DNA from 2 places in the Pseudomonas sp. ZT5P21 genome. Region 2 is predicted to be linked to the other one. Evidence: riboswitches for the same ligand, from Rfam matches in the RefSeq annotation. Region 2 holds a riboswitch; the other holds the start of a gene.

Region 1 (8,493 bases), 1.3 Mb from region 2:
AACGATGACGTTGGCAGTGTCCTGAGCCTGTGGCATGACTACCGCGACAAGCGCAACGAATACGAGGCGCTGCGCCGCGACTACTACGCTGATTCACCGGCGCCGAGCTGGTCGACCTTGTGGGCTGGAAACGACAATGCGTTGCTGAGCATTTTCCGGCATTTCGACAGCGCCTCAGTGAACAAGGGTCTGATCGGCGATGTGCCACAAACGCTGTGGCTGTTCGATTTCCCGCTGCTGGAACGCACGTATTATCAGCTGGCAGTCAATTTCGATGTGTTCGGCAACGTTTCCCATCAAGCGCAAACGCGCCTGTACTTCGACCTGATCCGCAATGGCGCCGAGCAGAACTTCCTGCGTCTGATGCCCGCCGATTCGCGGGACGGCTACCTCGACGACTGGTACCAGCGCGGCGGCAAATTCAAGATGTGGCTGGACTATGAAGCCATCGACAACGACAAACCCACCGCGCTGAAGCTCGATGAGAAAGACCCGAAACGCGACTTTGCAATGCAACTGCTGAGCCGTTACGGCGAGCTCAATGCCAGGCCCGATCCGATCAACCGTTGTGACGGGGCGTATTGCTCACGGCCGAACATTGATCCGGCGTTGCAGAGTGCCGAGCAGGCCCTGAGCCGCCTGACGTCGCGTCCTGCCGCCGGACTGAAAGTCATCGATCAGTTGCCGGAAGCAACAATGCTGCGTATCGAAACGGCGAGTGGCGAGCGCGAGGTTTACAGCCTGTTGCGCAACCGCGCGCACAGCAACGTGGCGTTCCTGTTGGGCGAGTCGCTGCGTTACCAACCGGGGCTCGACACGCTCACCCTTTTCCCTGGCGTACTCAGCAGCTATCCGAACTTCATGTTCAACATTCCCGCCGATCAGGTGCCAGCGTTCGTAGAGGCGATGGAAAATACCCGGGACGCCAACCGATTCGAAAAAATCGTCGAGCGCTGGGGAATTCGCCGTAGCCATCCGCAGTTCTGGTTCTACTTCCATGACCTGAGCCAGTACGTCCAGGAAACCGACCCGGTGGAAGAGGGCGTGCTGGACATGAACCGCTACGAGAATCTTTGATCGACTTTTTTGTGGTGTGCCGGTGTCGGCACTTTAAGGCACCGCTGAATTAATGTGAGAGCGGGCTTGCTCGCGAAGGCGGTGTGTCAGACAAAACAATGTCGACTGACACTCCGCCTTCGCGAGCAAGCCCGCTCCCACAGGGAATTTGCGGGGATTTGTGGAGTGCGATCGAGAGGGCTGTCAATGTTGACGCATTTGGCCGTGGCGAGCTGGCGCTTTCCTGACATAAATACTAGGACTTTGTGTGGCGCGATGATTGGCGTAAACTGCGCGCAAGCCTGCGAGGAGTTTCCATGACCGCTATTACCATCACCGACGCCGCCCACGATTACCTGGCTGATCTGCTCTCCAAGCAGAACACCCCGGGCATCGGTATCCGCGTCTTTATCACCCAACCTGGCACCCAGTACGCCGAAACCTGCATTGCCTACTGCAAGCCGGGCGAAGAAAAACCAGAAGACACCGCGCTGGGGCTGAAAAGCTTCACGGCGTATATCGACTCGTTCAGCGAAGCTTTCCTGGACGACGCGGTTGTCGACTACGCGACCGACCGCATGGGCGGCCAGTTGACCATCAAGGCGCCAAACGCCAAAGTCCCAATGGTCAACGCTGACAGCCCGGTCAATGAACGCATCAACTATTACCTGCAGACCGAGATCAACCCGGGGCTTGCCAGCCACGGCGGTCAGGTCAGCCTGATCGATGTGGTCGACGACGGTATCGCCGTGTTGAAGTTCGGCGGCGGTTGCCAGGGCTGCGGCCAGGCGGACGTCACCCTGCGTGAAGGCATCGAGCGCACCTTGCTCGAGCGCATTCCCGAACTGAAGGGTGTGCGTGACGTGACCGACCACACGCAGAAAGAAAACGCCTACTACTAAGGTGTTCGCTGCGACATGAAAAAACGGCACCCGTGAGTGCCGTTTTTTTATGTGTAAAAATCACTGGCCCCATCGCGAGCAAGCTCGCTCCCACAATGATCTTTGTTGTAGGCAGCATGTGTTTGCGCTGAAAATCCAATGTGGGAGCGAGCTTGCTCGCGATGGGGCCCTAAGGTCTGTAAAGATGTGCATGCCCGGCACGGTACAGCGATGACTCACTAAAGTGATCACTGCCCAACACCCGACCCACCAAAATCAACGCCGTACGCCGAAACCCCTTCGCCTCAACCTTCCCGGCAATATCCGCCAGCGTCCCCACCACCCAATCCTGATCCGGCCAGGTTGCCCGGTGAATCACCGCAATCGGACAGTCCGCGCCGTAATGCGGCAGCAACTCAACCAGGATTTTTTCCAGATGATTGACCCCAAGGTGAATCGCCATGGTCGCGCCATGCTGCGCCAGGCTCCCCAGCTCCTCACCGGCGGGCATTGCAGTCTTGTCGGCGTAGCGCGTCAGAATCACGCTCTGTGACACGTCCGGCAAAGTCAGCTCAGCGCCCAAAAGTGCCGCACAGGCTGCCGTGGCGGTGACACCGGGGATGATTTCAAATGGAATGTCGAGTTCACGCAGATAACGAATCTGCTCGCCAATCGCCCCGTACAGACTCGGATCGCCGGAATGCACCCGCGCCACATCCTGCCCATTGGTATGGGCGGTCTTGATCAGTTCGATGATCTCTTTCAGGTGCAGTTCGGCGCTGTTGACCACCTGTTCGGCGCGGTGGCCTTCCAGCACGGCGGCGGGTACCAGGGAGCCGGCGTAGATGATCACCGGGCAGCTACGGATCAACCGTTGGCCTTTGACGGTGATCAGTTCCGGGTCGCCGGGACCTGCGCCAATGAAGTAGACGGTCATCGTCGTTTCCTGTCAGAAAAGGGGCTGGGCAACGCCTCAGATGAAGATTGCTCATAATCGAAGGCGCGGATTATCGAGGGTTTTACGCAGCGTAGGCCAATGCCAGAGTGGCCTGGGCGTATTTTTGTCGCGAGATCAGCAGTTTTGCCGGTGACTGAGCCAATTGTTCAGCGAGGGCAAGGGCGGCGCTTTCCGCTACGCCGTAGCAGCCGGTGCGTTCAAAAGCGATGTCCGAGCGGTGGCTGAGTCGCGGTTGATAACCGGCCAGTTGCTCACTGCTGAAGTACATCAGGGGCAGTTCGAGTTGTGCGGCGAGCTCGATCAGACCAGGTTCTTCGCGCTTCAGGTCGATGCTGGCCAAGGCCTTGATCTGGTGAAGCCCGATTTGATGCGCCTGTAACGCCTGATCGAGTAACGCCCGCAGCGTGCTGACAGGGCAGCCGCGCTGGCAGCCCAGGCCGACCACCAAAGTCGGCGCTGTGCCAGTATCCGTCATGCGGGGTATTGGCCATCGCTTTTGCGTCGGAACAACCAGGCGCTGATCAGGCCCAGGGCCAGCCAGAACGCCACATTGGTCAGCTGCGAAGCGATTTTGAACTGGGCTTCCAGGGCTTGCGGCGCGAGCATCGAGTGCACTTCCGGTTGCGGCGCGCCGATGACGTGAGGAACGGCGAGAATCGCCACGCCCAGGATCTTCATCAACCAGTGACGGCTGAACACGATCAGCGCGATGCCGGCAGCGGTGGACGCTGCAGTGCCGATCCACCAGATTTGCCGTTGTGCCAGATCCGCCGCGGCAGTGCCGGGCAGTTCAGGCGGCAGGCCGAGGGTCGGAGCCAGCACGAACGTTGCGTAACCGGCCAAGCCCCAAAGCAGACCCTGCGAGGTTTTGGTCGGCGCTCGCAAGGTGTAGAGGCCAGCGAGCATCAGGGCGAAACCCACTGCAACCACCAGGTTACCGCCGGTCGTCGACAGCACGCGCTGCCAGCCGTCTTCCGGTTCCCAGGCTTCGGAATCGTGGGTGTGAGCGGCGGTGCCGGCGGCGTGTTCATGAACTTCAACAGCAGCCGGCCCGGATTTCTCGTAGGTCTCGGCCTGCAGAATCAGCGGAGAGACCCAGAAGCTTTGCAGCAGGGTCAGCAGCAGGGCGGCCAGCAACCCGGTGAACCCTGCGGTTTGCGCAATACGCTTGATCATGTGGCAGGTCTCAATGGCACGGGAAAGCGGAGCTGTGACGGGTATCGTGCGCGGCGTTGTGCACGGCTTCGATGTGCGAGAAACCGGCGAAATACACGAGGCACGCGCCAAGGATCGATGCGCAGGCGGCAGCGGTCAGGCGTTGAGTCAAGGTCGTGGTGGTGGTGCTGGCTGATGTGTGGCCGGTGCTGCTGATGATCGACATGGCGCTTCCCTCTGGTCTGTCAGCGGGTGATATAGAGCGCATGGAAGGCCCCTGCGAATCGGGCACGCAGAAGTTCAAACAGCGCCCGCCCACCGCGGGTTTGTTATTCAGTGAACGCAATCGTCACTGTGTGTTGCGGGCCGGTCTCCGGGCTCGCGAGGGGCTTTGGCATTAACCGAAACCTGCAAGCATCACCTTCCCATGCCGAACTGCTGACACAGTGGATCTGACGCTTCGCTCGCTTACCGTTGCGGGGGCAGCACCGGACTGACATGGCTTTGAGTAAAGCACATGATTCACCGGTTTCCCGTTTCACCCTGTGAAGGGCACCCGTAACAAGCTGAGTAGGAGAGCATGGGCGAGGGTTGGGCGTCAATTGGCAGGAGTTCTCAACTCGAAACCGAGACTGGTACCTGTGGCGAGGGAGCTTGCTCCCGCTGGGTTGCGAAGCGACCCCCAACATTGCTTCAGGCATAACTCGCAAGCAAGTTTTACGACGGCTTCGCCGCCGAGCGGGAGCAAGCTCCCTCGCCACAAGGGATCGCGAGTGCCTCACGAACATTGACCCGCCCCAATACGATGCGTAGCCTTGCGCTTTCGAGGTTCTTCGGCGTTTGCCGAAGCTAAGAAGGGAACGCGGTCGATGCCGCGGCTGCCCCCGCAACTGTGAACGGTGATGTTCGCTGCCACGCCACTGCAAACCCTGTGCAAAGGTTCGCGGGAAGGCGCAGCGAATGCCAGGTTAGCGCCTGGCAAGCCGTCAGCCAGGAGACCTGCCTCGACACAGATTTCTCACTACAACCGGGCGGGGTGATCCGGTGGCGAACTCTTCCGCGCGCGCATCCGTCGCAGCGATTGTCGTCCCGTATGCCCGCCACCTTGCCAAAGGGCATCCGATGAAAACACTGGCCAAACTCCCCGTTACCATCGTTACCGGCTTCCTCGGCTCGGGCAAAACCACCTTGCTGCGGCACATGCTCGACAATGCCCAAGGCCGCCGCATCGCGGTGATCGTCAACGAGTTCGGCGAGTTGGGCATCGATGGCGAAATCCTCAAGCAGTGCTCCATCGGTTGCACCGAAGAAGAAGCCAGCGGCCGCGTCTACGAACTGGCCAACGGCTGCCTGTGCTGCACGGTTCAGGAAGAATTCTTCCCGGTGATGCGCGAACTGGTTGCCCGTCGCGGTGACCTCGATCACATCCTCATCGAAACCTCGGGCCTGGCCTTGCCCAAGCCTCTGGTTCAAGCCTTCCAGTGGCCTGAAATCCGCAGCGCCTGCACCGTTGATGCGGTGATCACCGTGGTTGACAGCCCGGCCGTTGCCGCCGGCACTTTCGCCGCCTTCCCGGATCAAGTGGACGCCCAGCGCAAACTTGACCCGAACCTGGACCACGAATCGCCGCTGCATGAACTGTTCGCCGACCAACTGGCCAGCGCCGACCTGGTGATCCTCAACAAAGCCGACCTGATCAGCCCGGAAGACCTGGCCCGCGTACGCCGGGAAGTCGCCGAAGAACTGCCGCCAGCGGTAAAAGTCATCGAAGCCAGCAGCGGTCGTCTGCCACTGGACGTGTTGATCGGCCTCGGCGCCGGTTCCGAAGAACACATCGACAGCCGCCACAGCCATCACGATCACCACCATGAAGGCGAAGATGATCATGATCATGATGCCTTCGATTCCATCTCCATCGAACTGCCACAAGCCGACGAAAGCCTGCTGCTGGACGCGCTGACCCAACTGGTGGTCAAGCACGGCATCCTGCGCGTCAAAGGCTTCGCCGCGATTCCGAACAAACCGATGCGTCTGCTGATCCAAGGCGTGGGCACGCGTTTCGACAAGCATTTCGATCGTCAGTGGGGCGCCGATGAAGCGCGCACCACGCGTCTGGTATTGATCGGCCAGGCGCTGGACGCCGCGCAACTCGAAGCGCAATTGCGCGCCGCGCTCAGCGTCTAGCCATGCACCTGCTCAGGACCCAGCCCGGCGGTTTCGTGTCGGATGACAACATCGCCGACCTTGGACAAACCCCGGCCGAGCTGGTGATCCTGTGCAGCGGCGATTCCAGCCTGGCGCTGCTCGCCGAAGCGGCGCAGCAATTGCCCGACGATTACCCGAGCGTGCGCCTGGCCAACCCGATGCAGGTGCAGAACCACGCGTCGGTCGACCTGTATTTCGATGAAGTGCTGCGCCACGCCAAGGTGATTCTGATTTCGCTGCATGGCGGCATTGCCTATTGGCGCTACGGCATTGAGCGACTGGTCGAGCTTTCGCAGCGCGGCGTGCAGCTGATTCTGGTGCCCGGCGATGATCGCCCGGATCCGGAGCTCAGCGACCTGAGCACGGTGATGGCAGAAGACCGTGATCGGCTCTGGCATTACCTGCGCCAGGGCGGTATGGCCAACGCCCTCGACCTGTTTCGCTGCCTGGCCAATCGCTGGCTGGAGCGCGACTATGCGTGGGCCGAACCGCAAACACTGCCGCGTACCGCGATCTACCACCCGCAAAAAAGCCCCGCCGCATTGAGTGATTGGCAAGCCGACTGGCAGGCTGGTCAACCCGTGGCGGCGGTGCTGTTTTACCGCTCGCATTTGCAGGCGGCAAACACCGCGTTCATCGATGTTTTCTGCCAGCGTTTGCAAGCGGCGGGGTTGAACCCCTTGCCGATTGCCGTGGCCAGTTTGAAGGAGCCCGGCTGCCTGACGGTGGTCGAGGACCTGCTGGACGAAGTCGAAGCTGGGTTGATTCTCAACACCACCGGTTTCGCCCAGTCCAGCCCCGAAGCGCCACATTTGCGACCGTTTCGCCGCAACATCCCGGTGATCCAGGCCATCTGCGCCCAGGACAACGAACCCGGCTGGCGTGCCAGCGAGCAGGGCCTCGGTCCGCGGGATCTGGCGATGCACATTGCGTTGCCCGAACTGGACGGGCGGATCATCAGCCGCCCGATCAGCTTCAAGGACCTGGCGTGGCGCAGCGAACGCAGTCAGTCCGACGTCGTTTGCTACCGGCCTGCACCTGAACGCATGGATTTTGTCGCCGAACTGGCGCGGCGCTGGATCGATCTGGCGCGGTTGCCGAACAGCGAAAAACGCATCGCCCTGATCCTCGCCAACTACCCGACCCGCGACGGGCGCATCGGCAATGGCGTCGGCCTCGACACACCCGCCGCTGCGTTGAATATCCTCCGTGCGTTGCACGCAGAAGGTTATCCGCTGCCCGCCGAACTGCCGGGCAGCGGCACCGCATTGATCCAGCAATTGCTCGGCAGTGTCAGCAACGACCTCGATACGCTCGACCAGCGTCCGTGTCATCAAAGCCTGGCGCTGGACGACTACACCTTGATGTTCAACGCCTTGCCCGAGGCCAACCGCCAAGCCGTGCTGGAACGCTGGGGCACGCCGGAAAGTGACCCGATGTGCCGTGGCGGGCGGATGATGATCGCCGGGGTGCGTTTCGGCCTGACCTTTGTCGGTATTCAACCGGCGCGCGGTTATCAGGTTGACCCGAGCGCGGTCTATCACGATCCGGACCTGGTGCCTCCCCACGGCTATCTGGCGTTCTACTTCTGGTTGCGCAACACCTACGGCGCTCACGGCGTTATCCACGTCGGCAAACACGGCAACCTCGAATGGCTGCCGGGCAAGGGCGTCGGGCTATCGGAAAACTGCTGGCCGGACGCGCTGCTCGGGCCGCTGCCCAATATCTATCCGTTTATTGTCAACGACCCGGGCGAGGGCGCTCAGGCCAAGCGTCGCACGCAAGCGGTGATCATCGATCACCTGATGCCGCCGCTCACTCGCGCCGAAACCTACGGCCCGCTGCGTAATCTCGAGCTGTTGGCCGACGAATATTACGAAGCGCAATTTCTTGATCCGCGTCGCGCCCGGGAATTGCAGCGCGACATCCTGCAACTGGTACGCGACACGCACATCGACCGCGAACTGCAACTGGACGACAAGCTCGACAGCGATGCCGATGCGGCGATCTGGCTGCCGCGTCTGGACACTTATCTGTGCGATTTGAAAGAGTCGCAAATCCGTGATGGCCTGCATGTGTTCGGCGAGTCGCCGACTGGGCGTTTGCGTATCGATACCTTGTTGGCGCTGTTGCGGATACCCCGTGGCGACGGGCGAGGGGCGCAATCGAGTTTGTTGCGGGCGTTGGCGAAGGCGTTTGAATTGGGTTTCGATCCGCTGGATTGTGCGTTGGCCGATT
Region 2 (8,493 bases):
CGCGGCGTTGATTGCCGGTCTGTTCCAGTTTGGTGGTGACTTGTACCCCATGGTCGGCATCGTTGCGGTGTTCATGGTTGGCCAGGCCCTGGAGGGTATGGTGCTGACGCCTTGGCTGGTGGGAGACCGGATCGGTCTGCACCCGGTGGCGGTGATATTTGCGATTCTGGCGGGCGGTGAACTGTTCGGTTTTACCGGCATATTGCTGGCGCTGCCGGTAGCCGCGGTGATCATGGTGCTCGTACGCCATATGCATGACTTGTATAAAGATTCTGACGTGTACGGCGGCGTCGACGAGCCTGAGCTTTAAGGTTCGCCAATGACGCATTGCGGGCGGCCTGGTTCAGTATCAGGCCGACCGGTATCTCATGCATGACTGTCACATGCGCCGCCAAAAAATCACTCATAAAACCGGTGTGATAACGCAAACCTTTGATTTTGCTTATGGTCTGTCGCATTGTGCGGTCAGCGTCACGGGTATAAACTTCGCAAACTTTACACAGAGGCCACTAACGGTTCCTTTGGAACTGTTCAGTCAGCATGAAACCGATTCAGCTGCCCCTAGGTGTGCGTCTGCGTGATGACGCTACCTTTATCAATTACTACCCAGGCGCCAATGCCGCTGCACTCGGCTATGTCGAGCGGCTGTGCGAAGCCGACGCCGGCTGGACCGAAAGCCTGATTTACCTCTGGGGCAAGCACGGGGTAGGGCGCACACATTTGTTGCAGGCGGCCTGCCTGCGCTTCGAACAGATGGGTGAGACGGCGGTGTATCTGCCGCTGGCCGAGCTGATGGATCGCGGTATCGAAATTCTCGACAACCTCGAACAGTACGAACTGGTCTGCCTGGATGACCTGCAAGCGGTTGCCGGCAAGGCGGACTGGGAAGAGGCGTTGTTCCATCTGTTCAATCGACTGCGTGACAGCGGTCGGCGCCTGCTGATTGCAGCATCGACGTCGCCGCGTGAATTGCCGGTGAAGCTGGCGGACCTGAAATCCCGTCTCACGCTGGCGCTGATCTTCCAGATGCGACCGCTGTCCGACGAAGACAAACTGCGTGCGCTGCAACTGCGTGCGTCCCGTCGTGGACTGCACCTGACCGATGAAGTCGGACATTTTATCTTGACCCGAGGCACTCGTAGCATGAGTGCGTTGTTCGAGCTTCTCGAACGTCTCGATCAGGCTTCTCTTCAAGCTCAGCGCAAGCTGACCATTCCGTTTCTTAAAGAGACACTGGGCTGGTAAAGCCTGGTTCTTGCACGGTTTTGGCATATTTCAGGCGCCAAAAAGTTCGCTTTCCTACAGGGCGTAAATCGCGCAAGTGTCTAAATTGGGCTTAAGCGCTTAGATGGAAACGCGAAACCGGAAAGTCACATAAAGTTCGATTGAATTTGCAAATGAGGATGATAGCGGGCATAGTCTCGGCTTCTTTACAACTATCAGCCACGGTCGTGCCCATGCTAAATCGCTTTGCACCCCTCGTGCCTCTCGCACTCGTTACCCTGTTGTTCGGTTGCGCTGCCCACTCTCCCGTGTCCGAGCAAGCGCCTCAACAACAGGTTAAAAATTCAGATACTACGCAATCGTCTTCCGTTCTTTTCCAGGACTCTCTTTACCAGGACGGCGTAGCCTCCGACAAAGAACTGGCCAACTTCGCCGACGGCAAGTCGTACCAGCTTCCGGTATTGGCCGACAGCATCCTCGAACGTGGCATGTCCCTGATCGGTACCCGTTACCGTTTCGGCGGCACCTCCGAGGCTGGCTTTGATTGCAGCGGCTTCATCGGTTATCTGTTCCGTGAAGAGGCCGGCATGAACCTGCCGCGGTCCACTCGCGAAATGATCAACGTGGACGCGCCGTTGGTTGCTCGAAGCGCGCTCAAGCCGGGCGATCTGCTGTTCTTCGCCACCAATGGCCGTCGCGGTCGTGTCAGTCACGCCGGGATCTACCTCGGCGACAACCAGTTCATCCACTCCAGCAGCCGCAAAAGCGGTGGCGTCCGGGTTGATAGCCTCGGCGACAGCTATTGGAGCAAAACCTTCATCGAAGCCAAGCGCGCACTCGCGATGGCCCCAACCGTGGTCACGGCACGCAAGTAATTGTCCTTGCTGTCGCCGCATCTAGTGGCGACATAGCCTTTCTGAAACAGAGTAGGCGGACAACTTGTAAGGCGAACTTAAAGTCTTACTTGAAGTTTGGCGCATAGCCGCTAGAATCCTGATCTATTATTGATGGCAAACCGCCTGCGTCCTGCGCAGGCGGTTTTCTTTTCTGCTCCGTCGGCAGAAAAAAGCCGCAGCCAGATCAGGATGTTCTGCAGATGACAATGTCGGCCCGCCTCGCACTGATGTTCTTCGCAGCGCTGCTCAGCGCCTGCGCCAGCCGCACACCACCGCCTGCGCCGGTAGTTCGCGCGCCGATCGTTTTCAGTTCCGCCCAACCGTTTTCGCCCGAGGCCGAAGACGTGCTGTTTCGTGCGTTGGGCCTGGTGGGTACGCCTTATCGTTGGGGTGGCAACACGCCGGATTCCGGGTTCGATTGCAGCGGCCTGATCGGTTATGTCTACCGTGACGTCACGGGCATATCTCTGCCACGCACCACCCGCGAGATGATCAGCATGCAAGCGGCCAATGTCGGTAAGGAAGGCCTGCAAACCGGTGACCTGCTTTTCTTCGCGACCAATGGCGGCTCTCAGGTCAGTCACGCCGGGATCTATGTCGGCGAAGGTCGCTTCGTCCATGCGCCCGCCACCGGTGGCACCGTGAAGCTCGACAGCTTGTCCAAGGCTTACTGGCAAAAAGCCTACCTGAGCGCCAAGCGTGTATTGCAGCCTGAGCATCTTGCGCGCAATCCTTGATTCGCAGCTATAAGTTGGCCGTTGGAGATTACTTGACCGCCGACACCCGCCACACCTTGTTCCCCACATCATCCGCCACCAGCAAGTCGCCTTGCTGATCAATCACCACACCTACTGGCCGGCCCATGGCTTTCTCCTCTGCATTGAGGAAACCCGTGAGCACATCAACCGGTTGCCCGGTCGGCTTGCCGGCACTGAAGGGCACGAAAATCACTTTGTAACCACTGTGCGGCTTGCGGTTCCACGAGCCGTGCTGGCCGATGAAGGCGCCTTCCTTGAATTGCGCCGGCAGCGTGTTGCCTTCAGCAAACGTCAGGCCCAGTGAAGCGGTGTGCGGGCCGACCGCGTAGTCTGGCGCGATAGCCTTGGCTACCAGGTCCGGTTTTTGCGGCTCAACGCGGATGTCGACGTGCTGGCCGTAATAGCTGTAAGGCCAGCCGTAGAATCCGCCCTCTTTTACGGAAGTGATGTAGTCCGGCACCAGGTCGCTGCCGATTTCATCCCGCTCGTTGACAGCCGTCCATAGAGCACCGCTGTGCGGCTCCCAGGCCAAACCATTTGGATTGCGAATCCCCGAGGCGAAGATCCGGTGATTGCCGGTGGCACGATCCACTTCCCAGATCGCCGCGCGACCTTCTTCCTGATCCATGCCGTTTTCGCCGATGTTGCTGTTGGAGCCTACCGTAACGTAAAGCTTGCTGCCGTCCTTGCTGGCGATGACATTTTTCGTCCAGTGGTGATTCAGCGTGCCGCCCGGCAGATCAACCACTTTGATCGGCTGCGACTTGATTGCCGTGTCGCCATCCTCATAGCGGAAACGCAGCAAGCGGTCCGTGTCAGCGACATACAAGTCATTGCCGACCAGGGTCATACCGAAGGGCGAGTTGAGGTTTTCCAGAAACACCGTGCGGGTTTCGGCGATGCCGTCGCGGTCCTTGTCCCGCAACAGCGTAATGCGGTTAGGGCTCGGTACGCCGGCACCAGCGCGGCCCATGACCTTCTTCATGACCCAGCCTTTAACGCCTTTGCCATCGTCGGGTTTAGGCGGCGCATTGGTTTCAGCGACGAGCACGTCACCGTTCGGCAGCACATACAGCCAGCGCGGGTGATCGAGGCCTTCAGCGTATGCCGTCACTTGAGTTCCCGCCGCCGCTGTGGGTTGCACACCGGCCGGCCAGCCGATCGCCGGGGCAATGTTCACCGTTGGGATCAGGGTTTTGTTCGGTTCTGGAAGTTTGGGCGACGGGCCGGTGCCGTCGGAGACTTGCAGGCTGGCGCTTTCACCGCAGGCGGCGAGCCCTCCGGCGAGGGCGATGACGAGAACGAGCTGGGGCTTGCGCATGCTGATCTTCCCTATAAATGCAGTGACCTGATCAATAGAGAAGCGCAAACCCGCGATGGTTCAACCGGTCAGCCGCGAGCTTACTTGAACAGCACGGCGATACCGGGGTGGTAGTGGCCGGCTTCGTTGCGCAACTTGCGGTAGGCGTAGGGGAAATACCAGGCGACGGCGCAGGTATGTTCCTTTTGCAGGTCATCGACCATGTCCTGGAGTTCTTCCGGGCTAGCGCCGTGCTGGGCTTTTTGCGGTGCAACGAACAGGCAACCGAGTTTCAGGTCGCTGGCGTAGCTGGTTCGCCGGGCGTCGCTGGTGATATCAGCCAGCGCCTGTGTCAGGTTCAGGCTGTTGACTCGGGGCCAGCGCTGCGTGGCCTGAAGGTAAGCGCGCTCTTCGCTGGCGGCGATGAACAGGTCGGCGCGGGCGTTGCGTTCGCCTTCTTCGTTTTGTTTGCGGGTCGGCGTCTGTTGCAGCGTGACCATCTCTGCCATCCAGGCGGCGGCCGAGAGCAAGCCGAGGTTGGCTTTTTCGTCGTACCAATAAGGCGTGTCGTTATCGCCGCGAACGGCGTTGTAACGGTCGATACAGTCAAACCAGCGTTCGAGCACCGGACGCAGGAATTCCAGCTTCGGATTGCTGATGATCATACCTTGCATGTGGCTTACCCTTGTTATTGTGATATGGGGTTGTGGCTCTTTGATATCACCGCTCGAAGTGTGGCACAAGATTGGCGTCAGTTATTTGATCAGCGGCAGTTTTTCAGCCGACGGCTTCCCGGCTTTAATTGACGCTCCACCCCCAACCCTCTAACCTTCGCGGCTTGTTTCAGGTGCTCTGTGGCCTTGGTCGACAGAGTGAAACAGGGAAGCCGGTGAGGCGTTCGTTCAACTGATGAACAACCACGATCCCGGCGCTGCCCCCGCAACGGTAAATGAGTGAACACTGCGCATCAGAGCCACTGTGCCGATATCGACATGGGAAGGCGCGCAGTCAGGCGAAACGCCGCTCATGAGCCCGGAGACCGGCCTGATCCATCCAGCGGCATCACGGTGGGCGATGCCAGGCTTCTTGCCGTCTATTCTTGCGCCTGCCCGCCGTTATCCAGCCTCAACGGAGAGCTCCCCATGACTGATACCCCCGATCGTGACGAACGCCATCTGGCGCGCATGCTGCGCAAAAAAGCCGTGATCGACGAACGCATCGCCAACTCGCCGAATGAATGCGGCCTGCTGCTGGTGCTGACCGGCAACGGCAAAGGCAAAAGCAGTTCGGCGTTCGGCATGCTCGCCCGCTCCATGGGCCATGGCATGCAGTGCGGCGTGGTTCAGTTCATCAAGGGCCGCAACAGCACCGGTGAAGAACGGTTCTTCCGGCGCTTTCCGGAGCAGGTGCGTTTTCATGTGATGGGCGAGGGTTTTACCTGGGAAACCCAGGACCGCCAACGGGACATCGCCGCCGCCGAAGCCGCTTGGGAAGTGTCCCGTGAACTGCTGCGAGACCCGTCGATCGGCCTGGTGGTGCTGGATGAGTTGAACATCGCCCTCAAGCACGGTTACCTCGACCTCGATCGGGTGCTCAGCGACTTGCAGGCGCGTCCGCCGATGCAACACGTGGTGGTCACCGGTCGTGGTGCGAAGCCGGAGATGATCGAACTGGCCGATACCGTCACTGAAATGGGCGTCATCAAGCACGCCTTCCAGGCCGGGATCAAAGCGCAAAAAGGCGTCGAGCTGTGAATCAACCACGTCATTGCCCGGCGGTCTTGATTGCCGCGCCGGCCTCCGGTCAGGGCAAGACCACCGTCACCGCCGCGCTGGCCCGTTTGCATCGCAATCAGGGGCGCAAGGTTCGCGTATTCAAATGCGGACCGGACTTTCTCGACCCGATGATTCTCGAGCGCGCCAGCGGTGCGCCGGTGTATCAACTGGACATGTGGATGGTTGGTGAACAAGAAAGTCGTCGACTGTTGTGGGACGCCGCCGGTGAAGCCGACCTGATCCTGATCGAAGGCGTCATGGGGCTGTTCGACGGCACGCCGTCGAGCGCCGATCTGGCGCGGCACTTCGGTGTGCCGGTGCTCGGGGTGATCGACGGCACCGCGATGGCGCAGACCTTTGGCGCACTCGCGTTGGGGCTGGCGAAGTATCAGCCGGACTTGCCGTTTGCCGGCGTGCTGGCCAACCGCGTCGGCACCTTGCGTCATGCGCAGTTGCTCGAAGGCAGCCTCACTGAAGGCTTGCGCTGGTATGGCGCGTTGTCCCGGGAAACCGGGATTGAATTGCCGAGCCGGCATCTCGGTCTGGTTCAAGCCAGTGAATTGAATGATCTCGATCTGCGTCTTGATGCGGCGGCGGATGCCCTGGCCAGCAGTTGCGAAGTCGCGCTGCCTCCCGCAGTGGAATTCGCCGCGCCTGACGTGATCGCTGCCGAGCCGTTGCTGGCCGGTGTGCGAATCGCTGTTGCCCGTGATGATGCCTTCGCATTCACCTACGGCGCGAGTCTGGATTTGCTGCGAGCCATGGGCGCCGAATTGCTGTTTTTCTCACCGACTCGCGACGCGCAGTTGCCGGAGGCTGATAGCCTCTATTTGCCGGGCGGTTACCCGGAATTGCACCATGTGGCGCTGGCACAGAACACCCCGATGCTCAACGCCATTCGTGCTCATCACGCGGCGGGCAAACCATTATTGGCCGAGTGTGGCGGCATGCTGTATCTGCTCGACTCGCTGACCGATGTCGAAGGCACTCGCGCAGAGCTGGTCGGTTTGCTGGCCGGTGATGCGGTGATGCAAAAACGGCTGGCAGCGCTGGCGCTGCAGGCGGTCGAGTTGCCGGAAGGCTCGCTCCGTGGGCATACCTATCATCATTCGTTGACCAGTACCGAACTTGAGCCGATTGCCCGTGGCCTCAGCCCTAATGGCGGGCGTGGGGCGGAAGCGGTATATCGTGAGGGGCGGATGACGGCTTCTTATGTGCATTTCTATTTTCCGTCGAATCCGAAAGCGATCGCCGCACTATTTCTACCTGACCTTGAGGCCGCCATCGCTGGCAAGCCAGCTCCTACAGTTGACCGTGTATTACCTGCAGAAACTCAAATTCCTGTGGGAGCGAGCTTGCTCGCGAAGAGGCCATGACTGACAACGCATTCAGCCAGGCCGAACGCGCAGCGGTCTACCGTGCCATCGCCGAACGCCGCGACATGCGCCACTTCAGCGGCGGCACCGTCGAGCCTGAGTTGCTCCGGCGCCTGCTCGAAGCCGCGCACCAGGCGCCGAGCGTCGGCTTGATGCAGCCCTGGCGCTTCATCCGCGTCAGCGATCGCGCCCTGCGCGGCAAGATCCGGTTGTTGGTGGAAGAAGAGCGCGTCCGCACCGCCGAAGCCCTGGGCGAGCGCACCGACGAATTCATGAAGCTGAAAGTCGAAGGCATCAACGACTGTGCCGAGGTGTTGGTCGCTGCGCTGATGGACGATCGCGAACGCCACATTTTTGGCCGCCGCACCTTGCCGGAAATGGACATGGCCTCGTTGTCCTGCGCGATCCAGAACTTGTGGCTGGCATCCCGTGCCGAAGGATTGGGCATGGGCTGGGTCTCGCTATTCGAGCCGCAAGCCCTGGCCGACCTGCTGGGCTTGCCCGCCGGGGCCAAGCCTTTGGCGATTCTTTGCCTCGGGCCGGTCAAGGAATTCTATCCGGCGCCGATGCTGGTACTCGAAGGCTGGGCGCAGGCGCGGCCGCTAAGCGAATTGCTGTATGAAAATTATTGGGGAGTGAGTCAATGAGTGTGGCGTTGTTGAGTGTCGCCGCGGTTGCGCTGGATGCGCTGCTGGGTGAACCCAAACGCTGGCATCCGCTGGTGGCGTTCGGCCGTTTTGCCGACCGCATCGAACAACGTTTCAACGGCGGTGGACGCGGCTGGCGCAGCCACGGCGTCACCGCCTGGGTGATCGCAGTCGTGCCGCTGACCTTGCTCGCCACGGCTTTCTCCTGGGCGCCTTATGTCGGCTGGATCGTTGAAATTCTCGTGCTCTATTGCGCGCTCGGCATGCGTAGCCTCGGAGAACACGTGGAGCCGGTTGCCAAGGCGCTGCGCAGTGATGATCTGGACGAGGCGCGCAAACGCGTCGGCTATCTGGTCAGCCGCCAGACCAGTGAACTGGATCAAACCGAAGTCGCCCGCGCCGCCACCGAATCCGTCCTGGAGAACGGCAGCGACGCGGTGTTTGCCGCGCTGTTCTGGTTTGCCGTGGCTGGTGCGCCAGGCGTGGTGCTCTACCGTTTGAGCAATACGCTGGACGC

The links. A riboswitch is a leader RNA that binds a small molecule or an ion and turns the genes downstream of it on or off. The one in region 2 is predicted to bind cobalamin.
Region 1: linked by a shared signal. The riboswitch ahead of cobW (cobalamin biosynthesis protein CobW) and the one ahead of cobO (cob(I)yrinic acid a,c-diamide adenosyltransferase) in region 2 are both predicted to bind cobalamin.

Annotation. Positions count from the first base shown of each region.
Region 1 covers NZ_CM142705.1:2,777,123-2,785,615, forward strand. Annotated here, with positions in the region: gene ACYZT9_RS12990 (fatty acid cis/trans isomerase) at 1-1,077, shown strand, start outside; gene nfuA (Fe-S biogenesis protein NfuA) at 1,374-1,958, shown strand; gene cobM (precorrin-4 C(11)-methyltransferase) at 2,128-2,874, opposite strand; gene ACYZT9_RS13005 (cobalamin biosynthesis protein) at 2,957-3,370, opposite strand; gene ACYZT9_RS13010 (CbtA family protein) at 3,367-4,071, opposite strand; gene ACYZT9_RS13015 (CbtB domain-containing protein) at 4,082-4,276, opposite strand; cobalamin riboswitch at 4,398-4,625, opposite strand; cobalamin riboswitch at 4,860-5,071, shown strand; gene cobW (cobalamin biosynthesis protein CobW) at 5,173-6,234, shown strand; gene cobN (cobaltochelatase subunit CobN) at 6,237-8,493, shown strand, end outside.
Region 2 covers NZ_CM142705.1:4,123,377-4,131,869, reverse strand. Annotated here, with positions in the region: gene ACYZT9_RS19135 (AI-2E family transporter) at 1-310, shown strand, start outside; gene hda (DnaA regulatory inactivator Hda) at 541-1,245, shown strand; gene ACYZT9_RS19125 (C40 family peptidase) at 1,458-2,099, shown strand; gene ACYZT9_RS19120 (C40 family peptidase) at 2,321-2,857, shown strand; gene ACYZT9_RS19115 (PQQ-dependent sugar dehydrogenase) at 2,886-4,199, opposite strand; gene ACYZT9_RS19110 (hypothetical protein) at 4,280-4,852, opposite strand; cobalamin riboswitch at 5,007-5,240, shown strand; gene cobO (cob(I)yrinic acid a,c-diamide adenosyltransferase) at 5,321-5,932, shown strand; gene ACYZT9_RS19100 (cobyrinate a,c-diamide synthase) at 5,929-7,329, shown strand; gene bluB (5,6-dimethylbenzimidazole synthase) at 7,326-7,976, shown strand; gene cbiB (adenosylcobinamide-phosphate synthase CbiB) at 7,973-8,493, shown strand, end outside.